Armatimonas rosea: one gene and its partner. Each later gene encodes a partner of the first gene's protein in a complex. Links are inferred from orthologs where the notes say so. Each region holds a gene or a part of one and is shown on either strand. Other genes may lie near its edges.

Evidence for each region.
Region 2: the proteins of HNQ39_RS08185 (region 1) and prfA are in contact, whole or in part, in a crystal structure (PDB 2B3T), measured with the Escherichia coli proteins. The link is inferred for Armatimonas rosea from one-to-one orthologs.

What each region holds. Positions count from the first base shown.
Region 1 is NZ_JACHGW010000002.1:61,390-72,565, forward strand. The notes cover bases 2,365-5,359. They hold HNQ39_RS08185 (HemK family protein methyltransferase), read left to right. Parts: upstream 2,365-3,337; coding sequence 3,338-4,381; downstream 4,382-5,359. Other genes in these bases: HNQ39_RS08180 (DUF6785 family protein), read right to left, coding at 2,365-3,189; HNQ39_RS08190 (TOBE domain-containing protein), read right to left, coding at 4,385-5,065; HNQ39_RS08195 (DNA-3-methyladenine glycosylase I), read right to left, coding at 5,118-5,359. Also shown: HNQ39_RS08170 (YoaK family protein), read right to left, coding at 1-639; HNQ39_RS08175 (hypothetical protein), read right to left, coding at 688-1,269; more of HNQ39_RS08180, read right to left, coding at 1,285-2,364; more of HNQ39_RS08195, read right to left, coding at 5,360-5,642; HNQ39_RS08200 (hypothetical protein), read right to left, coding at 5,659-7,173; HNQ39_RS08205 (DUF2500 family protein), read right to left, coding at 7,227-7,550; HNQ39_RS08210 (four-carbon acid sugar kinase family protein), read right to left, coding at 7,609-8,739; HNQ39_RS08215 (hypothetical protein), read right to left, coding at 8,806-9,039; HNQ39_RS29600 (prepilin-type N-terminal cleavage/methylation domain-containing protein), read right to left, coding at 9,041-9,961; HNQ39_RS08225 (hypothetical protein), read right to left, coding at 10,190-10,861; HNQ39_RS08230 (glycoside hydrolase family 2 protein), read right to left, coding at 11,032-11,176. UniProt on the Escherichia coli protein: Methylates the class 1 translation termination release factors RF1/PrfA and RF2/PrfB on the glutamine residue of the universally conserved GGQ motif, i.e. on 'Gln-235' in RF1 and on 'Gln-252' in RF2.
Region 2 is NZ_JACHGW010000003.1:398,956-409,924, reverse strand. Bases 3,411-6,198 are described here. They hold prfA (peptide chain release factor 1), read left to right. Parts: upstream 3,411-4,166; coding sequence 4,167-5,231; downstream 5,232-6,198. Other genes in these bases: HNQ39_RS16895 (DUF4058 family protein), read right to left, coding at 6,079-6,198; HNQ39_RS16900 (mechanosensitive ion channel family protein), read left to right, coding at 5,232-6,092; HNQ39_RS16910 (hypothetical protein), read right to left, coding at 3,411-3,996. Also shown: transcription termination factor Rho, read right to left, coding at 1-36; HNQ39_RS16915 (UDP-glucose dehydrogenase family protein), read right to left, coding at 340-1,638; more of HNQ39_RS16910, read right to left, coding at 1,753-3,410; more of HNQ39_RS16895, read right to left, coding at 6,199-6,873; trxA (thioredoxin), read right to left, coding at 9,324-9,779; HNQ39_RS16870 (carboxypeptidase regulatory-like domain-containing protein), read right to left, coding at 9,810-10,969. UniProt on the Escherichia coli protein: Peptide chain release factor 1 directs the termination of translation in response to the peptide chain termination codons UAG and UAA.

The DNA of each region.
Region 1 (11,176 bases):
GCCGCCGTAGACGAGGGCGGTGGTGGCGGTGAGGGTGGCGGGGATGAAGAGCGCGGCGTAGTGGAGCTGGTGAAAGGCGAGGGTGCCCGCGATTCCGCCGCAGAGGAAGCCGGAGATGACGATCAGGCAGAGCCGGAGGCGCTGGAGGTCCACAGGCAGGCCACGGAGGAAGTGCCCCAGAAAGATGCCTAGGTCGGTGAACATCCCGGAGACATGGGTGGTGCGGATGACCGCGCCGCTGTAGGTGCTCATCATCGCGTTCTGGAGGCCACACGCACACGATGCGGAGTAGATGCCCAGGAGGTTGCCCCGGTTGAGCAAGGGAACTGCTCCGGCGAGGAGCACCGACTCGAAGAAGAGGGCCACCCCATAGCGCCGCCCGAGCTTGAGCGTGCTATCTTGGATCAGAAAACCACTGAGCACGGTCCCGATAAAAAACGAGCCGATGATCGCGATAAAGTGCAGGGCGGCTGGTCCGTCCAGGGACGCCAAGGCCGTGGCCAGCAGCGAGGTCGTGCCCGTGAGGTGGGTCACCGCCTTGTGCTCAAAGCCCAGCAGCCCGACCACATTGACCATGCCCCCGACAAACGCCAGTGCCCAGGTCCCCGACCACACCCACTTTGGTAGCTTTGAAATCATGCTCCCTCAGTATAGGCAATTTTTGAGTACAGGGTTGGAGGAGCTTGCTCAGATGCCGGCACACTCGGGAGCGAAGCCGACTAGGACGGGGAGTGCCTCGGGGAGGTACTCGGGAGCAAGCAGGTAGGCCGTGAGGCGGACGTGGCCTTCCAAGACCGTCAGAGGCGAGCGGGGGGAGGCGGCGACAAGGATTAGCTCGGGAAAGTGCGCTCCGGCACGTAGGGCCTGTGCCGCCTTGAGGAAGCCCGCGTTACTGACACCAAATACCTCTTCACCCGATCGAATCGCCTCCGCCGCGACACGGGGAAGGCGTGTGTGGCGGGAGAGCTCGTTCCAGTAGGAGTAGTCCATGTAGCGCACCATGGCCACCTCAGTGGGGGGTAGCGTTGCTCGGTACCACTGCACGTGCTCCGGGAGATCGTCGAAGAGATAGGCGCGATAGCCTGCCAGGACCCGACGGCGGAGGGCACATTCGGTTGGGCTTGTGGTATCTGGGCTCTCGACCACCGACCGGCTCGCACCCTCGCGCTCGAGCTGGGCCTCGACCTGCGTGCCGAACCGCCCCGTCAGCTCCGCGCGGAGATAGAGCGCGATCATCTCGTCGAAGGAAGCGGTACTGACTAGCTGCATATTGTTGTGTACCGTTTAGTTCGGGAAAGTACGGTAGATCTCCGCGCCCAGCCCCAGCCCGACCAGGGACCAGAACGCGCCCGTGACAAAGTCGCCGAGGATGAGGCCGAGGAAGAAGGGGAGCGCGGTGCGGTAGAGCTTGATGCCGCCGTAGCGCAGGACGCTGGCTTTTAAGATCCAGGCGATGAACAAGTCCAGCCAGAAGAGCTCGTTGGCCCAGGTGAGGTTGAGGACATAGGCCGCGGGCGAGAGCGGGAAGCCGACAAAGCGCGTGCGCAAATAGCCTAAGAGCAGGGTCATGCCCGCGCCGAAGAGTGCGCCCAGCCAGGCGTGGGAGTCTGGGGGGCGCGGCTGCGAGACCCAGCCCGCGAGGCGCGCCCACGGGGAGCTGCTGGCGAGCAAGCGGTAGGGGTTGACATTGGCGGTGCCCGCGCCGTTGACATGGTAGAACTGCATGTCCCAGAGCAGGGCGCTGGTGATCGCAACCGCGAGCGCGAGCAGGCAGGCGAGGGCAAAGGGGCGCAGGCGGGCGGCGGAGCGCTGCATCCCCACAAAGCCTTGGAGCGCCTGCGGCAGGAGCCCCGCGCGGTAGTCCAGGTTGAACCAGGAGAGGGTCGCCAGGTGGGAGAGATCGGTGGGGGAGAGGGCTGCGGTCCCGGCGAGGGTGGTGATCATGCTCTGTGGGTCCACCCAGTTCAGCAGCGGCGAGAGCACCGCAGTCTCGGCGCTGAGGCGGGCGAGGGTGAGCTGGAGGAGAATGTAGATCGTCAGCAAGACCAGCGGGAGCCACCAGGGCGCACCGGCAAGCACGAGCATCACCCAGATCGCCAGGAAACCGACCACGGCTCCCGTCAGTGCGACCCGGGCGCCGGGCTGCTGGGGGAGAGTGGCGAAGTAGCGCCGGGCGGCGAAGAGCGCCGCGAGACACACCACGAGCCAGGCACCCCAGGCCTGAAACTGGATAAAGGGGAACTGGTCGGGGTGCTCGTTTTGGGTGTCCGTGCCCAAATCCCGCCAGTTTTGGGTGACACCCCAGAAGTTGAGGAGCTTCTTGCCCAGATGAAACACCCAGAGCGAGAAGAGCATGTCGGCGTTGATGAGGAACCCAAAGCCGATCCCCGACGGATGGATCAGGGCGACCACCATCCCAAACCCACTGTAGGGCGGGGCGTTGAGCGCCATGAGATCGACGGGCTTGTTGAACGGCAGCGACGGCAAGCTGGGGTACATGCCGGCCAAGGTGTTGAGGGTGTAGAAGAACGCTGGGATGCCAAACCCCGCCCAGAACAGCTTGTTCCGAAAGAGGGGAATACCCTCGCGGCAGAGCTCCAGCGGGAGCGCGACCACGGGAAACGTCAGGTGCTCCTGATCGGCCCAGCGCTGGCGCAAGAGATAGGCCAGGCATAGTAGGGTCGAGAAGAGCAAGAACAAAAACACGCCCCAGAACACCAGCGCCGGTGCCCAAGCGGTGAGCGTCTCGGGCGTGAAGAAGCTGGTGTGCCCCTCGTAGAAGGCCTTGAGCCGCGCCGGGTCGCGCGGGCCGAGGAGGTTTGCCGGTAGGTACGGGAAGAACTTCTCCCAGCCGCGCTCGGGGCCGTAGCGCCAGGCATTGACCAGAAAGGGCGTGAAAAAGCCCAGGTTGCCGATGCCCGCCACCGACGAGCTGAGCGAGAGGAGGACATAGACCGCAAAGAGCTCCGCCGGGCGCAGAGCCGCTCGGGGGGCGAGCCGTCGCACCAGCGCGTTGCCGAGACTCAGCAGAAAGAGCAGAAATGCCACCCCGATAAACAGAGTCGTGATCGTGATCTCGGTGACCTTGGTGCGCATCTCCGAGTTGGCGATCCAGCCCGTGTTGAGCACGATCAGCGGCAAGGCCAGCCCCAGTGTTCGCCCCCACCGCACCGCTGCCTTGTCTGTCATCGTGGCGTATTTTACCCCTAACCCCCGCTCGGCGGGGGCACATGGAGCGCATGGACGGTAAACGTCCTGCTATGGGGCGCGTTCGCGCCGCCTCCCTCGTCCCTCGGTCGGGATTTCATCGTGTGCTGTAGAGCGATACACTGCCGGTGTGACGCTCTCTCTCTTTCTTGCAAGTGCCACCCAGCGCCTCGCCGATGCGGGCATTCCCGCTGCGGAGGCCCGCACCGAGGCTCGGATTCTGGTGCAACACGCCCTCGGTCTCACCCGCGAGCAGCTGATCTTGCGCTCGGATTCCCCCGTGGATGGGGGCCAGGGGGCACTTCTGGAGCCGCTTCTAATCCGCCGTGCAAACCGCGAGCCGCTGGCCTATATCCTTGGGGAGCGCGGGTTCTACGGCCTGAGCTTTCAGGTCACCCCCGCCGTGCTCATCCCCCGCCCGGAGACGGAGCATTTGCTGGAAGCTGTGCTTGCGTTTTCGCCTCCCCCGGCCGCTCTACCTCCCCCGGCCGCTCTACCTCCCCCGGCCGCTCTACCTCCCCCGGCTCGCTTAGGCTCGCCACCCCCTCCGGCTTCGCGAAGGGGGGCGGCATCCCCTCCATCCCCCCCTTCGCAGCGAGGAACGAGCGATCAGCCGGAGGGGGGGACCGAGTGGTGCGAGGTCGGGGGAGGTAAAAAGCGCGGGGCTCTCCTGGATATCGGCACGGGCTCGGGGTGCATTGCGGTGACCCTCGCCAAGCTCTTGCCCGAGGTGCAGGTCTGGGCGACCGATATCTCCGAGGCGGCACTGGACGTAGCCCGGGAGAACGCGGTGCGGCACGGGGTATCGGTGGAGTTTCGGCGGGGGGACTTGCTTGCGCCCTTGCCACCGGAGCTCTGCTTTGAGGTGATTGTCAGCAACCCGCCCTATATCGCCCCTGCCGAGGCACCCACCCTGGAGCCCGAGGTGCGCGACTTCGAGCCGCACACCGCGCTCTTTGACCCGAGTTTGGGGGGCGATGGGCTAACGCTCTACCGCCGACTGGCGGCCGAGGCACCGGCGCGGCTTGTGGCGGGGGGGCTGCTCGCGGTGGAGGTGGGGCAGGGGCAGGCCGAGGCCGTGGCGCAGCTCTGGCGGGAGGCGGGGTTGGCAGAGGTCGCGATCACGCTGGATCTGGCGGGGATTGGGCGCGTCGTCTCGGGGAGAAAGCCCTAGCGCCTAGCTCTTGGCGAGCGAGACATCGAGCGCCTTGAAGAGCGCGGTCACCTCATCGCCCACCTTGAGCTCGATCTGCTCCGCGGCGGAGGGGATCATCGCGGAGACCACCTGGCCTGCGGGGGTGTCGATATAGATAATCACGAGGGTGGAGCTGGAGATGATATTGACCACCTTGCCCCGGATCTGGTTGGGAAAGCTTAGCTTCATAGGGTTCTCTTCTTGGTCGGTGCGTGCCAGCGAGATGCTGGTCGCCTTGCAGAGCGCCAGGACCTCCGCGCCGGGGACAATGCCCAGCGGCTCGCACTCATCGCTGTCGATCAGGGCGCAGATCGTGTCCCCCGAGCGGAGCCGCAGGGTGGCAAGCCCGACAACGCCATCGCTCTGGACCTGCTCGACAATTGCCTGGAGCTGGTTGGGGATGCCCATGCGTGCGGGGCGGATCACCCCGACATGGCCCTCCAGCTCCAGCTCGGTGACGCCATCCAGGGGCAGCCCGACTTTCTTGCACCACGCCACGACCGCCTCCTTGCTGGGGGCATCCAGGAGCCAGACAATGCGACCCTCTTGCAGGCTGTGGAAGCTGCGGTAGCCCCGCACGACCGGGTCCTGCTGGCCGAGGCGCGCGATCTGCTCAATCCGCTCAGGCGTGAAGGCACCCGGCGGCAGGGTGTGGATACTCATAAACAGCGGCACGTCCCATTGTACGCGCTGGCGGTGCGTGGGGTCCCTGCCTTCAGGCGCTCAGGGGGCGCGGGGGCTGAACGGGGCAGTCGGGGTCGTGGGCGCCGGGGAGGTAGCCACAGCTCATCAGAAACTCCCCCACAATCTCGCCGCCGGTGAAGGCAAAGGTCTTCTTAAAGAGCGCGACCCAGGCGGGCTTCTCTTGGGGATGGTGGGAGTCAAGCCAGCTCTTGAAGCTCCCGTAGCTTGCCTGAAGCTCCAAGATCTTGCGGGCGTTGGTGACCGCGGCGCGCACCTTGAGCCGGTTGCGGATAATGCCCGGGTCGGCCAGCAAGCGCGCGATGTCGTCGTCGCCGTAGGCCGCCACTCTCGCGATCTCGAAGCTATCGTAGGCTGCGCGGAAGCCCTCTTGTTTCTTGAGGATCGTCTCCCAGCTCAGCCCTGCCTGGTTGATCTCCAGCACCAGCCGCTCAAAGAGGGCATCGTCGCTCTCCACCGGGAAGCCGTAGACCTGGTCGTGGTAGTGGACATGGACCGGGTGCGCCTTGCCGGAGCGGACAAACTCGCAGTAGCTCATAGAGATTCCCCGTGGCTCATGCCGATTTTTTATCGGGCTCGGTGGTCTTCTTCTCGGGCTCGGTCGCTTTCTTTTCCGGCTCCGCGGCTTTTTTCTCTGGCTCGGGCTTGGGGAGCGGGGCGACCAGGGAGAGCTTGGTTGCCGCAAGGCGACCGTCGCCATCGAGCAGGCCCACGGCGCTGGCGGACTTCTCCTTGAGCGCGCTCAGGAACGCCTCGCGGGTGAGGGAGCCGCCCTTTTCATCGAGGTAGAGAGTCGCCTCGGTGGTGGTGAGGGGCAGGGGTTTCTCGCTGGGGGCGAAGCCATCCCACTCGGTGGGCTGGGCCAGGGTGAGCGCTCCGGTCTTGGGCTCCGCGGTTACCGTGCCCGTGGCCATTGCCTCGCGCAGGCTCTTGCCCAGTAGCCAGGCGCGGCGCACGGAGAGCGCGCCGGTGGCGGGCTCGTAGCTCCCCTCGATACGGACACGGGTGCCGGACTGGGAGAGTGCGGTCAGGAACGCCTCCGCGCTGATCGGAAGCCCGCCTCGTCCCCGGAGAACCGCCTTGTCGGCAAGTGTGGCGGAGACCGCCAGGTGGGTGGGCAAGATCCCCGTGGCGCGGCTCAGGCTCAGGGTGAAGGTGCCGAGCTTGCTGTCCACACTGCCCGGTGTCCCCTCCAGCGAGGCGTCCTCGGGGCGGCCCAGGGTCAGGCGGCTGGCGGTGAGAGTCTTACCATCGGCGGAGAGAGCTCCCTCGACCAAGGCTGGGGCACCGTCGCTGAGCTTGGGGCGGCCACTGCCATCGGCGTTGGCGAGCTGGGCGCTCTCCAGGGCGAGGGCAAGCCGTCCGCCGTTGGGCAGGAGGAGGGTTGTCCCCTTGAGCTGGCCCGCGACTGTCACCGGGAGCGCAGTCTTGGGAGCCTCCCCGAGGCTGAGCTCTAGCCCGGCCTTGCCCGCGTTCGGGACAAACTTGGTCAGATCGACCGCCAGCGCCAGGGCACCGCTCTCAAAGGGCTTGCCCAGGGTCAGGGTTGCGACCGCGCGGCCATCGGCATCTTTGGGTAGTGCGGGGAGCAGGGAGATGGTCTCCACCGCGCTCTGGTCGGGCTTGCTGGCCTGGACCGCGGGGCCCAGAGTCACCCGAATCCGGTTCAGGCCCGGCAGGGAGCTGAGCGCCGCTCCCGCACCGGGAAGCACGCCCGGCTGGGTCAGGTCCAGGAGAAAGCCTTCGCCGCTGGAGAAGAGAGTGATGGGCTTGTTGTCCAGCCCAACTCCCTCCACTTTGTAGACACTCGCCCAGACATGGCCCCAGGTGGGCTGCGCGGCATCGGTGCCGGTCACAAACACCCCGACCGGCGTGAAGGGCGCACTGGCCGCGGTGGGCTCGGCAGGATCGACCGCACTGGCGCTTCCGCTCCCGAGCCCGGCCGCGGCGCGGTTTGCCGCAGAGCCGCCCGCCGGGGAGCCGCTGTCCGTGGCCGTCCCGGAGCCACCACAGCCCGTGAGGGAGAGCAACAACGCGAGGGGCACGAGGGCCAGTGTAGGTCGTTTCATAACACTATTATTGACCGGCTGACCCAGATCTCCTTCATTTTGTTTTCGGGAGGCTAGCTGCTCTCTCGCTCAAAGCCGCAGAACCAGGAGCCGCGCGTGTGGAGCTGCCCCGACTGGCCCGCATGGACTTCCTTGTAGAGGCTCTCCGACACCGCGAAGTTACGGTGGGAGCCATCGGCGAGGGCGAAGACCAGCACGTGGCGCTGGTCGGGGTCCCAGCCACTCCCCGGCTCGTGGACCAGGGCTTTCTCGATAATCGTGGCGGGCTCGGTGTACTCGGTTTGGTGGCGGTTGAGAGACCAGAGGCGCAGGGCCTGCGCCGCCCAGAGCGCTAGGCTGCCCCCCAGAACCGCGATAACGATAAGCTCTGTGGACATGCTCTGATGGTGCCCGGACATCGGGCGGTGTACCTCCCCCAAATGGCGGATTCTGCCTCTAGGCGCGTGGGCTCTGGCGGAGGCGGCCCAAGAACGCGGGATCGGCGGGCGGTGTGGCGCTGACCACGACTTCTTTGCCTGCGAAGGGCCCCCCGATAAGCCGGCAGAGGGGCGCTCCCGGCTCCAGAGCCGCGACCCACTCCAGCCCCTCGACCGCGAGCTCCGTGGCGATAGCGCGCAGGAGCTCCTGGCCATAGACCACGAGGCGTGCGGTGCTCTGCTGCTCCAAGATGCCGCGCAGGGCATGTGCCAGCTCCTCGGGGATGGGGGCGGGGCTACCGGCGTAGAGAATCCCACTATGCCCGACCGAGAGGGCGCCTTGGAGCACCTTGACGGCGCGTGCTGCCTCACGGAACGTATGGCAGAAGAAGCCCTGGGTGCGTGCCCAGGTGAGCTGAGGGTCGAGCTCTCTCAGGTCTACGCCACTGACCACGAGGAGCTGGCGGGCAGGCTCGGAGTGGGGCGTGGTCACGTGCTCCGGGAGGAGCTTGGCTGCCCGCCAGCCCGCCAGGAGGGTGTGCTCCACCGCCACGGAGCCCGCCACGAGCGGCGGCTTCTGCTCCCAGAGCAGTGTCCCCAGCAGCGCGGTGTGTCTCTCCGTGAGGGAATCCATAAAGACGACACTGGGCTCGGGGTCGGCCTGGATAGTCCGAAGACGTGCCCGGACGGCATCCATACCGGTCTCCAAGTACAGACAGCTGAGGTCGTAGAGCGAGAAGCGCGGGGTCTGCTCGTGCAGGGCGACCGCGAGGTCGGGCTCCTGTCGGGCGATCGCCCAGAGCGCCTCGCGGTAGAGCTGGTGATGCAGGCCGCGAAATGCGACAAAGTGCCCCAGCGCGGGTGCGCCAAAGAGAATCGGGACGGCGCGGGGGCTGCCAAGCTGCTCTGTGGCATGCTCTAGGATCGCCCCGAGGGTGCGGGGGGAGGCGAGCGCATGGATAAGCGAGGGCCTAAGTGGCGGGAGCGCGGCGGGGGAGTCGGCCCAGAGCCCGAGAGCCTCTAGGTCTGCGGGAAGACTTGTGGGTGGGCTGAGGCAGAGCTGTGCTCTGACCCCAGCACGGGCGAGGAGCTCCAGAGTGGTCAGGAGCTCGGAAAGCTCAGAGGTATAGAACGCAAGTCGCAGGCTCATGTCCTATTGTAGCAAAGACGGCGCAGAGCACTGCTCTGCGCCGTCTTTGTGGAGACCAGAGACGCGCTACTTAGGAGCGCCGCCCTGAGCCCCTTTCTTCATGCCGCCGGGGCCTGCGACTCCCGCAGCCTCAAAGGGATTCTGAGGACGGGTTGCACTTGCTGCCTCGGCTGGCAGGGGCTTTCCATCGCTGGTCTTGATCTCACCCAGCTTGGGGCCCGGATCTTCTTCTTTACTGCAGCCTACGACAAGGCTTCCGAGAAGAAGCGTGGTCAGGCCGAAAAGAGCTAGTTTTCTCATCTTAGAATTGGGGGTTCCAGTACTGGTAGTAGTACGCGTTGCGGCTTGCATCGTAGGAGCAGCCCTCGAGGGTGTTGTACTTCATGCTCTTGGCATGGCCATCGCAGAAGCCGACATTCGCAAAGCCACGCTTGTTGGGGTTGACACTGGGATCAGACCGACCGCCGAAGTAGTTGGCGCTCTCACCCTTGTGGCGGTACCAGGTCCAGCCGTCACCCGAGCCACAGGGGCTTCCCGTGGGGCCTGCAGGCCAGACACCGCCGTTGCCGATCCCATTGGTCTGGGAACCGTCCCAGCCCCAAGCGCTCTCACCGACGAAGAGGAGGGTCTCCGCGGGGCGGGCGATTGCGGAGAGCTTGCCATTGGGGTGGCCGGAGATATTGACTCCCCAGTTGATGACATTGATGGAGATCGCCATCTGACCAACCATGGACTGGTAGACCTCTTCCACATCCTTGGCGTAGGTGCCCCAGGTGATTCCGTAGCCACCGGCGACAGCCTGCTGCCACTTGGTAGGTCCGATCTCAGGGCACTCCCCGATCTTGTAGTTCTTCAGGTAGGGCTGAATCACGCCGAAGAAGCCGATCTTGGAGTTGGCGATCTGCTCGGCGCGGGTGGCGCCGGGTGCCAGGGTCATGTTGTCCCAGTCCGGGCGGGCGCAGGGGTTCTCGCCGTAGAGGCAAGCGCCGTTGTTATCCATGCGCGGATAGGTCTCGTCGTAGTCCTGGGAGTACATCATGGCACCCAGACCCACCTGCTTGACGTTGGAGAGGCAGGAGATCTGACGTGCCGCGGCGCGTGCCTGGGCAAAGACGGGGAAGAGAATCGCCGCAAGAATCGCGATGATCGCGATCACGACGAGGAGCTCGATAAGTGTAAATGCCCGGCGCGTTTTGCCCAGGCTCTTGGTTTGATAAGACATGACTACCCTCTCAGAACGATAGAGATTCAAAAAATGAGTGTTTCTGGAGAGGAAGAGCGGTCAGGCACACAAAGACACCCAACTGCTGATCCCTTAGGGTCTCCAGCAAGAACCGCTGTGTGTCTCGTTATGGGGAGGTAAACCACCGGAAGGTGGCTTCCTTGATTGTTGGCGACAGTCTAGCGGAGAATCTTGGTTCTGTCAAGGCATCTTAGAGGATTGAAAAAATCACAGCGAGGAACAGGCAGTTCCTACAGGGGAGGACGGTCGTATCCGCCCCAAGCGCACCTCAATCTCGTCCTGGAGAGCCTTGGGATCGCTGAGCGACTCTCCCGTGGCACTGAGGCGCAGCGTCGTAAGCCAGGACTCGCGCTGGCGGTGGAAGATGGGGATCAGCCAGATGCCGCTACGGTGCTGGGGCTCACCGGGGAGAAAAGTCTCGCCCAGGTTAAGGCTTGTCCAGCGGTTAGCACAGGCACGCACGGCGTAGGCGGCGAGGGTCTTGCGGAGACGGCGTCTGGTCTCACGCCGCAGCTGGGCACCGATGAGCTCCTCGGCGATATGCTGGACCTTGCCTTCGAGAGGAAGATTAGGGCGTAGGCTCACCAGGGTCTCCTCCACGCGCTCCTCGATCCAACTGTCGAGCGCCTCTAGCTGGAGCTTGACCCAGCGGGCGAAGCCATTGCGGCGCTCACTGGCGCTCTCCGGGAGACGGATCGTGTCGCTGTAGAGCTGGAGCGCGAGCTCGTCCTGGATCATGTCGGCGGCGGCACGCACGAGCTGCCGCGACTCCGGGCGGCTCAGCCACGCGCGGAGCAGCATCAGGATCACCTGGGTCTCAGCATCGATGGGGGCCTGGGTGTCGAGGAGAGAGTCGGGGATATCAACGAGTGTTTTCATGGCGTTTCCCCGTAATTATCTGGGGATCGCGCGGAAATCTTTAGGATGCCGCCCAATCGAATTGGGCGTCTGCAGTGGCGTTCCGCCGCAAAGCCCGTTCCGGGCTGGGGATTCCGTAGCCCGGAACGGGCTTCGCGGCTGAGGAACGAAGCCACTGCAGACGTCGGTTTTCAACCGGCGGCAAAAAGCCCGTTGCCCGTCCGAAGAATTTTTGGCTCGCCCAGTAGCGCGGTGTCCCACGGGAGCGAGTACGGGACGCCCGGAAGCAGATCGAAGCAGTTATCCGCCACGGGCCGCTCACCGTCGGTATCCAAG
Region 2 (10,969 bases), on another replicon or contig:
CGGGTCGGGGGGCGTTGTCAAACGACGTCTTGGCATGAGGACTTTCCGAAAACGAAGCGGTCGGCGAGAGCACGACGAAACACAAAATAGTGTGGGGAAAAAGGCTCGCCGGGGAGAGTTGAATTGAAGCAGACCACAAACCTTGAGGTTGCTTCCTAACCACTATATCACGCCTTTTATTTCGGTTGCAAATACAAATAACGAGAGCTTTGGCCCTCCTGAGAGGGGTACTTGTGCTCCGTAGAGCCCTAATGCAAGGGAATCCACTCTGGCCAATAAAAAACCCTCTTCCTCCGCGGAGCGGAAATGAGGAAGAGGGTCACTCCGAGCGCGAAAGCGCTACTTACTCGTGCGGCCGATTCCGTGGTAGACAAAGCCCGCACGCCGCATCTTCTCGGGGTCGTAGAGGTTGCGGCCATCGAAGACATGGCTCCCCTTCATTGCAGCCTTGAGCTTCTCCAGGTTGATCTGCTTGAACTCGTTCCACTCGGTGACAACCACCGCGGCATCGGCCCCCTCCGCGGCATCGAAGGCGCTCTTGGCGTAGGTAATCTGCGGGAAGATCTTCTTGCAGTTCTCCATCGCAATCGGGTCAAAGGCGACAATCTCGCCATCGCCCGCGAGCACCGCCGCAATCACATCGAGGGACTTCGCATCGCGCATGTCGTCGGTGTTGGCCTTGAAGGCCAGCCCGAGCAGCGCGATCTTCTTGCCCTTGAAGCCGCCCAGCTCCTTCTCGATCTTCTTGATAAAGCGCTTGGGCTGCTCATCGTTGGTCTTGATGGTCGCCTCTAGGATCGGGAAGTCGTAGCCGACACTCTGCGCGGTGTGGAGCAGGCTCGACGAGTCCTTAGGGAAGCAGCTTCCGCCGTAGCCAAGGCCGGCGTTGAGGAAGGCGGGGCCGATGCGGCGGTCCTGCCCGACCCCCTTCATCACCTGGATCACATCGGCGTTCACGGCCTCGCAGATATTGGCGATGGAGTTGGCGAAGCTGATCTTGACGGCCAAGAACGCGTTCGACGCGTACTTAATCAGCTCAGCGCTGGCGACATCGGTGATGATCATCGGGCGCTCCAGCGGGGCGTAGAGCTCCAGCACCTTGAGCGCGACAATCTGGTTGGGGGCACCAATGACGATGCGGTCCGGGTTGAGCGCGTCCTGAATCGCCGAGCCCTCGCGCAGGAACTCCGGGTTGGAGACCACGTCGAAATCCACATTGCGGCGGCGGTTGGTCTCGATCACCTCGCGCACAAAGCTGCCCGTGCCCACCGGGACCGTGGACTTATTGACGATCACCTTGTAGCGGTCCATCGCCGCCGCGATCCCACGCGCCGCACCCTCGACCTGGCTCATGTCGGTGGAGCCGTCCTCACGCGGCGGGGTGCCCACACAGATGTAGATAATCTCGGACTTGCGCACCGCGCCATCCAAGTCTGTGGTGAAGGTGAGGCGCCCCTCTTCCGCGTTGCGCTGTACCAGCTCCTCAAGCCCGGGCTCGTAGATTGGCATCTCACCGCGGTTGAGCTGCTCCACTTTCGCTTCCAGCTTGTCCACACAGATGACCTCATTTCCCAGGTCCGCAAAGATCACCCCAGTGACAAGTCCGACATAGCCTGTACCAATAACACAAATATTCATAATTTCTTTTCCAGCGGGGATTCTACCCACTAAAAGCCCATTTCAACCCAAAACCCGTGACACAATCGGCAACTTCAGGCAATCTAATTCATTATTTAATTTATAAAAGGCACTTTAAAATACCCCCTGTCGAAATCCAGCCAGAAGCGCCGACACAGAGAGCGTCCGAAGATCGACCGTCGCCGTTGACGGCGTCTTTTCCGTAAATTTTTCCGGTGCCACCACCCACTGCGTCTCGTACTCTTTCGCGGGGGTTGGGTCGTAGTAGGGGTAGAGAAGCGGGATGGGCTGCTTTGCTTTCCAGCACACCACCCACGTACTACTTCCCCCCCACCAGACACTCAGGGTGGGCTGCTCCTTCAGAAGCGCCTGCTGGAGACGGGTCAAAAAGCGATCTGCATCGTCCTCGCGCTCCCCCAGCCAGGTCTGCGCCAGGTCGTGGGCGGGCGGGAAGAGGCGTCGGTCGGACTCACTGGGGAATGTCCTGCCGTAGGAGACAATCACATCGGCGGGCTCGACCCCGTTTTTCTGGCGAAAGGCACGACAGCGCTCCGGCGTGTAGCCCAGCTCCTCCGTGTGGCAGTCCGAGACCTCTTCCCGGAACCCCGGTGGCACGGTCTCGGTCAAGACCAGCCCCGCGACCTGTGGCAGGCGGAAGCGCTCGATCGTTGCCCGTGCCACCGCCAGGTTGCTCTCGACACCAGGGTCCAGCCAGTCTAGCTCGTCGCGGCGGAACCGACGGCGGCAGAGCGCACGCCAGGTCTCGCCCAGGCTATTGCGCGCCGGGGTGCCGTCGTTGCTGCGCAACACGGGGACGCACGCCCAGATCGGCAAGCGCCTCTCCGCCAGCGCGACCTCCAGCAGCTCCGGGCTCGCCTCCAGCCAGACCGCCGCCGCGCCCGCCTCTTGCGCCGCTTGCAGGAGTGCCTTCAGCTCGTCTTTGTCTTTGTCGCCCACACGCACGAGCACGGGCCGGCCCTTGACGGACACACGGAGGCGTCGCGTTTCACTCAAGTCGATATCGCCCACGTAGAACGTCGGTGCATCGGGGACACGGGCCTGGAGCTGGAGGCTCAGGGAGACAGTCACCTTATCAAGCGTGACCGCTACCGCGGGTTGCCGCTGGGCCGCTTGAAAGGCAGTCTGGAGTTTTTTATGCTCCGCATCCACCACCACCTGTTGGCTTGCAGTCAGCTCCGAGTAGCCCAGCCGGAGCTCCTTACCCTCCTGGTGCGCCGCACGGTACTGGCGGCGCTGGGAGTCTGTCAGGGCAAACACTGCTCCCGTAGCAAAGGGCACGCTCAAGAGTGCATCAAAGCGCTCAGCGAAGGCCTGTGTCTCGCGCGGATGTACGGCTTCCGCACTGGCATGCCACTCAGCGACACGGGCGCGGCGGACCTGAAGCGGGGCAAGCTCCTCCACCAGCAAAAAGCCCTCGTCGGTCTTGCGAAAAACTCCCGCGAGGGCGAAGCACAGCGCCTCGAGCAGCTCGCCCGTGGCCAGTGTCGTGCCCTGGCTCCACACCGGGAGCTTGGCAACCCGTGCATCGGCGCGTACCAGGACGCCACTGGCCTGGGTCGCCCGCTCCAGAAGCAGCGCGACCGTCACCTTCTCCCCCTCCAGCGCGACCTGCCCGGAGAGCGCCCGTGGGTTGAGCTGCCCCACTCCCCCGCGGTTCGGAAGCCTCTGCAAGAGCTCTTGCCCCAGGGGGGGCACTTGTGGTTTGAGAGGAAAGTTAAACCCGCTTCCCAAGAGCGTAAAACCAAAGGGCCCGATAGGCGGCCCCTGCACAATCGCCACCAGCCCCAAGGAGAGCATGAGCTGAGAGCGTCGTGGGCCATCGAGCGGGATCATGCCCTGAAACGATGCATCCCGAATCAGCGTCGACTCGGGCAGGAGCCCCAGCACCAGCGCACGCTGAGCGGCTGTACACTGCGCCACGGCAAGCCCACCGCCACAGAGCTGCTGCCACTGCGCCTCGGTGACGGTCTCTAGAAACGTGCTGGCCGAGGCATCGAAGCGCGGCGGGGCGGGGTTGCGGCTGTAGCCCACGCGCTCCGCTGGCCCCAGCGCAGTGACACTGCCAAAGCGGCGCAGGCCACGCCCAAATGCCGCAACCAGCTCCTGGGGCATCCAGCCACCGGGCGGCGGCATGCCCAGCTTTTGCTGCGCAAGGAGCGTCTGCTGCTTCAGCCAAGCCTCGTAGGCACCGAGAGCCCCCAGAATTTCCCGGGAGGGGCTTGGGAGCAGAAGCGGCGTTTTCTCCGGGGCGATACAGAGCAGCGCGCCGTGGCGTCGGGGGTCCCAGTGCAGGAAGGCAAGGGCATCGGCGAGGGTTTGGATCGGTTTTTGTGGCATTATGGTACAATCCTGTTGGATTCTACGATGCACACCTTCCTTCATGCCAGCCTCTGGCCACTCCCCCTCTAGCCCCCCGGGGCACCTGCATCACCTCACGTCTCCCCCTTTTGCAGTCTTGCACGTGTCTTGCGGCTGCTTTTTGCTGTCTTTTTGATTCTGGAAAAACCATGTTTGAAAAACTACTTGATGTTGAGAAACGCTACGAAGAGCTGAACCATCAGATGATGGACCCCACGGTAGCGTCGGACCCCAAGCGCTACGCCCCCGTGGCGCGCGAGCACACGGCGCTCACCCCGCTGGTCGAGACCTTCCGCCGCTATAAAGCAGTTGTGCAGGGAATCGCCGATGCGGAGGAGATGCTGGGCGACCCGGAGATGAAGGAGCTGGCGCAGCTAGAGCTGGAAGAGCTCAAGCCACAGGTGACCCCGCTGGAGAAAGAGCTGCGCCTCATGCTCCTGCCCAAGGACCCCGCCGACGATAAAAACGTCATTATGGAGTTCCGTCCGGGCACGGGTGGCGACGAAGCCGAGCTTTTCTGCGGGCAGATCCTGCGGATGTACATGCGCTGGGCGGAGCGGCGCGGCTGGAAGAGCGAGCTGATCGCCTGCCAGGAGACGGGAATCGGCGGGGTCAAAGATGCCCAGCTCTCGATCCAGGCCGAGGGCGCGTTCTCGCAGCTCAAGTTCGAGGGCGGTGTCCATCGCGTGCAGCGCGTCCCGGTCACCGAGTCCGGCGGGCGCATTCACACGTCCACGGCGACGGTCGCGGTGATGCCGGAAGTGGACGATGTCGAGGTCAATATCGACCCCAAGGACCTCAAGATGGACTACTACCTCTCGGGCGGCGCGGGCGGCCAGAATGTTCAGAAGAACGAGACCGCGGTGCGCATCACCCATATCCCCTCCGGGATCGTGGTCGCCTGTCAGGACCAGCGCAGCCAGCTCCAGAACCGCGAGCAGGCCATGCGCGTGCTCCGTGCCCGCCTCTACGAGCGCGAGCTGGAGAAGCTGCTGGCCTCTGTCACCCAGAACCGGCGCCTGCAAGTGGGCTCGGGGGACCGCTCGGATAAGATTCGCACCTACAACTTCCCCCAGGACCGTCTGACAGACCACCGGATCGGGCTGACCATTCATGGGCTCAACAATGTCATGGACGGCGACATCCAGAACATTATCGACTCTCTCGTGAGTATCGACCAGGCCGATAAGCTTGGTGAGGGTGGGATCGCGTAGATGCAGCCCACCCCCGCTCCCAGCCCCACTCCTAAGCCGCCTGTCTCCACACGCGGCGTTGTCGAAGAGCTCTCCGAGCTCACGGGGCTGGAGCGGCTCGCCTACCGTCAGATCGTCCTGTTCCTTCTAGAGTTTGTCCTGCTGATCGGGCTCTATATCGGCCTGCGCTGGCTCCTGAAGCGGGGGGTGCGGCGCGTGGGCGAGCAGCTGGCGAACAAGGCGGCCACGGAGCACCAGGCGGCGCGGGTACGGAGCCTCGCCACCATCCTCCAGCACACGCTCCACTTCGTGCTGGCCTTTGTCTTTATTGTCTCCGCACTGAGCCTGCTGGGCATCAATGTCGCTCCGATTATTGGCACCGCCAGTGTGGCCGGACTGGCCTTTGGCTTCGGAGCCCAGAAGCTGGTCAAGGATGTTATCACCGGCTACTTTCTGCTCCTAGAGGACCAGTACGTGGCCGGGGACTACGTGACCATCGGGGCCGTGACAGGGGTGGTGGAGGAGCTGGGGATGCGGATCACGCGCATCCGTGACGACGACGGCAAGCTCTATATTCTCTCCAACGGCGACATCGCCTCGGTCTGCAACCACAGCCGCGGGCTGGTGGGGGCGAGCTTCGAGCTCTCGGTGGCCGCCGCGGAGGATATCGCCGCCGTGACCAAACTGATCGAAGAGACTCTCGCCCAGCAAAACCTCCCCGAGCCGCCGCGTGTCGAGGGAGTCACCCTCGCCGACGCCGCCAAGACGACGCTCAAGATCACCTTCAAGGCCCCCAAAGGCCAGCGCCCCGCCCAGCTCCTGCCGCACCTACGCGCCACTCTGCGGGATGCGCTCCTCGCCGCAAAGATCACTCTTGCTTAAGCCACTCCGCTGCCCACTGTGCCTCGGAAGGCTTCAAACGCGGTGTGGGCACTTGCGAGTAGTCTACCGTGCGCCGAAACGGACCTTCGTCATAGCAGCGGGAAAAAAGTGCCCCGAGATCGAGAGTAAGCTCAGGGCTCCCCACAGTGAGTGGGACAAAGATCGTCGGCAACGGGTCAAACAGCCCCACCGGCCAGCAGGTAAAGCGGTTCCCCACTCCCGCCCGGTGGAGACAGACGATATAGTCCCAGAACCCTCGGTACTGCGCGGTGAGGCTTCGTTGCTCCACCGCAACGGTGTGCTGGCCCCCACGCAAGAGATCAATCTCTAGCAAGTGGGCGGCACTTTCCAAAATCTCCAGCTGTTTTTTGCGGTACTGCTCCCGCCCCGCCCCTGTCTTATTGATCGGACTGAGTACCTCAATCACTGTCACCACCGTGCGTTGTGCGTTGGTCGAGATCACTTTGACAAAAGGCTCCCGTACTTCGTCGGCTTCTTCAACAATCTCATACGGCATTGTCGCCGTTAACACCGCACCGGAAGCACCAGGGAGATTGGGAGCAGTCGCAAAGTTATTGCTCGTACGCAAGATCGCAACATCGGGCAGAAACCGATCCCCGGGCGACAGAAGATAAATATTTTCATCAATTGTCGCCGCAAACCCCTCGGGGAGTATTCGATTGAGCTGCGCAGCGATTAGTGTGATCAAGATTTGGTGGACATTGTGCCAGTGCTCTGGGCTCTCCAGCCACGGGTCCATCCCAGGAAACGGAGACGGCATCTCAGTTCTCCTTTTTCGGTTCCTGCCACATCCCGTCGGCCTTGATCAGTGCGATCAGCTCCTCAACCCCAACACTCTGATCGACTGTCTTAATCTCTTCTCGCTTGCGATAGAGCGTAATTTTCCCACCCGCTTTACCCACATAACCATAATCAGCGTCCGCCATCTCGCCGGGGCCATTGACGATGCAGTTGTGCACCACGGCGAGCGAACTCACGTAGGTTCCCGAACCGGCGACTTCCAGGTTGTGGACATTTCCCTTATAAGCGATTCGTCCAGTAGAGAGAACAGGTAGGTAGAGAAAATGTTCGTCAAGCGCCAGGCGAGCCCTGTTCTGGCGCTCCTCGGGGATGGCGATCTCATATCCCAGTGTGCTGGCGAAGGTGCGGAGCGCGTCGGCGTTGGTCACAGAGAGGAAATAGACCTCCTGGCGGTTCTTAGGTTGGCGGCGAACCAGGGTCACAGGGATTCCCAAACGGAGCAGCAGCTGGTGCACTTGGTAGGCAAGCTGACGCGAGACGGTCACATAGGTAGCACGGGGATAGCCACGCACCACGCCCGTGTAGCCGTCGCAAAGCCAGAGAGTCCTGAGCAAGGTAACTTGCTGGGTTTTAGGCAGAGTCAGCATCCATTGAGGAAAGTGCTTGTTCTCTGCACGCCGTCCAAAAAGCTGGGCGAAGAGAGTTGCCCACTCCGTGGAGTGAACCACGGTCTCAATGGTATTCCTCTCCGGGCGCTCTCGTAGGCTAACCGAAGCCCCAAGGCGACAGAAGATATCCCGAGCGTCCTGTGCGAGCTCAGGCTCATCAGAACCAAAAGTCAAGAAAACCTGTCGTGGGATACCATTACGGCCGCCCAGGGAGCCCTCGGCGGCAAAGTACCCTGCAAGCCGGAGAAAGTCCTCGTTCATGGAAAGCTGCGATGCCTCAGGAATGCTTGTTAGGGCTTGCTCCCCCTGAAGTACAGGATAGAGAAGGACGTGTCCTTTATGGAGATTTTCTGCTCCCTGCCAGCTCGGCTCCTGTCCTAGCCCTGGCACTTCGGCCATGTTTTGCCAGCGCGTGCGATCTTTTTTCGCTTTCCCCGTGCGCTCTAGTGCCAAGATCGGATGGTTGGGCGTCACTAAAATGGAAGGTGCGCCACGTAGCTTTAGCTCAACGAGTTCCCCCTCAAAGGAGTGGGTATCCACTGCGGTTACCGGAGAGTAGGTCCCCTCCTGCGTGAGTACCTTCTGTCCCTGTTCCACAGTCTCGATGGGAACGAAACCAGCCTCCGTGACAACCGTCTCGCCAGGAGGGAAGCATCCCATCACCGCAATGTCTAGCCCAACAAGATGACTTGTGGCACGTTTCACTTGATTTAAGACCGTTGGAAGATCAAATTTCGTACGTCCACAGCTGGGGCAGGCGATAAACTCGACTTGTGTCTTGCGTAGACCGAGCGCTTGCAGGATTTCGTAGCAGACGGGCAGCTCTTGAATGGGGTCTTCGGAAAGAGATACCCGAATCGTGTCACCAATCCCCTCTGCCAATAGAGTACCAATCCCCGTCGTGCTCTTGATACGGGCGTACTGGCCGTCGCCGGCCTCCGTGACCCCAAGATGCAAGGGGTAGTCCATGCCCTCGGCGTCCATGCGCTGCACCATGAGCCGATTGGCGGCGAGCATGATCGGGACGCGGCTGGCCTTGAGGGAGATCACCAGGTTGCGAAAGTCGTGCTTCTCACAGATTCGGAGGTACTCCAGCGCGCTCTGGACCATCCCCTCGGGCGTGTCGCCGTAGGTGACCAGCATGCGCTCGGCCAGAGAGCCATGGTTCACCCCGATCCGCATGGCGATGTCGCGCTTCTTGCAGGCCTCGATCACCGGCACCAGGCTCGCCTCGATCGCCTCCCGCTGCTCGTCGTGCTCGGCGTCGGTGAACTCCGAGCGGCCCGTGTGCTTGTGGAAGACAAACAGCCCCGGGTTGAGGCGCACCTTATCGACATACTCCGCCACCGCGACCGCGATATCGCTGCCCTGGTGGTGCACATCGGCGACCAACGGCACATCGACCAGCCGAGCCCGGAGCTTCTCCTTGATCTGTCCCAGGCAGTGGGCATCGCGCATCGACGGCGTGGTCACGCGGACGATCTCCGCCCCCTTGCGCGCCATCTCGGTGATCTGACGGACGCAGTCCTCGACCTGGTGGGTCTCGGCGGTGATCATCGACTGCACCACCACCGGATGGTCCCCGCCAATGGTCACTTTGCCCACACGAACGGGGCGGGTCTTGCGGCGAGGGAAGGTCAACGGAAGCGAATCGTAGAGGCTCATGGCGCTATTGTACCCGGCCTCATGGACGAGGCGGGCACGCTCCGCTTCTAGCCTGCGGCTACGATGTCGCGGAGCGACTTGGCGGCTGGAGGCCAGTAGGGCGAAGCCCGGAGCCCGCCTCGTCCATGAGGCCGGCTCAGCGGTAGATAAATTCCCGGATTGCGGAGGCAGGTTGTGCGCCCGCTTGCTCCGCAACCAAGCTGCCGTTTTTAAAGAGCAGGAGCGCCGGAATCCCCTGGATGTTGTACTGCGCCGAGAGTCCGGGCAGCGCCTCGGTGTTGACCTTGACGATCAGGGTCAGCCCCGCCTCTTGCTCGGCCACTTTCTCCAGCTGCGGCGCGACCATGCGACACGGGCCGCACCACGCCGCCCAGAAATCGACCAGAACGGGGAGCGAGCTCGCGCCCCGCACCGCATTGAAGACCGCCGTGCTGGGAATGTCCACGGGCGCATGGACCAGCGGCAGGCTCGCCTCGCACTTGCCGCAGGTGCCGTGCGCGGCAAGACGCTCGTAGGGGATGCGGTTTTTCTGGCCACACGACGGGCACGGTACGACAATGCCTTTTAGATCGGCGGTGAAAACACTACTCATGTGTCTATGATACCGCGCACCTTGAGTGGGCTAGCGTGTGCTAAATCCATCCGGGCCGTCGAGGCAGAAGACGATATCTTTTCGGTTGGCGGGGATACGATAGCGGTAGGCCTGAACCCGTTTGCCCTTCATCATGCCTGCAAGATTGGCGCTGAGCGTGCTGCCTGGAACGATGTTGGAGACAAAGAAGCGGCCCGCCGCATCGGTCTTGGTTGTCTGTGTAAGGATGGCCCCGCCAAAGACATGCAAGGACACACCCGCAATAGGGCTCCCCTGGCGATCCACCACCTTACCGGCAAGAACCGCGTCCGCCTTGGTTAGCTGCAGCGTCCCCAGCTCAGCCGTGCTCCCGAGGGGGAGGACCTTCATCCCTCGAACCGACTGGTGCGACCAGCCTTCCTTCCAGATGGCCGCCATGACCTTCCCCACGGAGTGGAGCAAGCCCTCGAAGCGCCCGTCTGCATCCGTGGTGAGAGAGAGGCTCTCGGGTGCCAAGCCATTCTCTCGGTCTCGTGGCTCTGGGTTGAGGGGCATGACTCGAATCTTCACGCCAGAGAGTGGCTCACCAAAGGCACTCACCACTCTGCCACGCACGGTGATGACCTTGCCCGCCACGAGAACAACTCGCACCGGCGCTTTCTGGTTAAATCCCACGGTGGCCCTCCCGGAGAGAACTCCTTTTTGGGCAAAGAGCTGGAAGTCATTTGCGACAAGAACTCCCTTGGTGCGCTTTCCACGGTCGTTGCTGGCCCAGCCACCGTACACCCCCATGGGAAGCTGCCACTCTGGGATAGAAAAGTGCCCACGTGCATTGGTAGTGGCGGCAATCCCCATGACGTGTTGCTCTTGCACCGTTGCCCCCTCAACCGGCTTGCCTGTGCTATCCACGACGATCCCCTCCAGAGGCATCGGACTAACGGGGGAGAAGTCTATGGTGTGTGTCTCTCCTTCTCTCCCTTGGAATACCCGCGCCGACGGTGCTGGGAAGCGCGGGCTAAACGTCCCCTCAAGACTGAGCTTGACTGTCTTTCCGGGAGGAACGTGAAGCGTGTAGCGTCCCTGGGAATCCGTTCGGGTGAAACCGGCAAACTGGAAATCGACTCGGGTTACGGGCTTTCCTTGAGATGTATCCGTGTAGCTATAGGCGATGTCCACCCGCACTCCCGCTCCGGGGAGCGGCTGGTTACGAC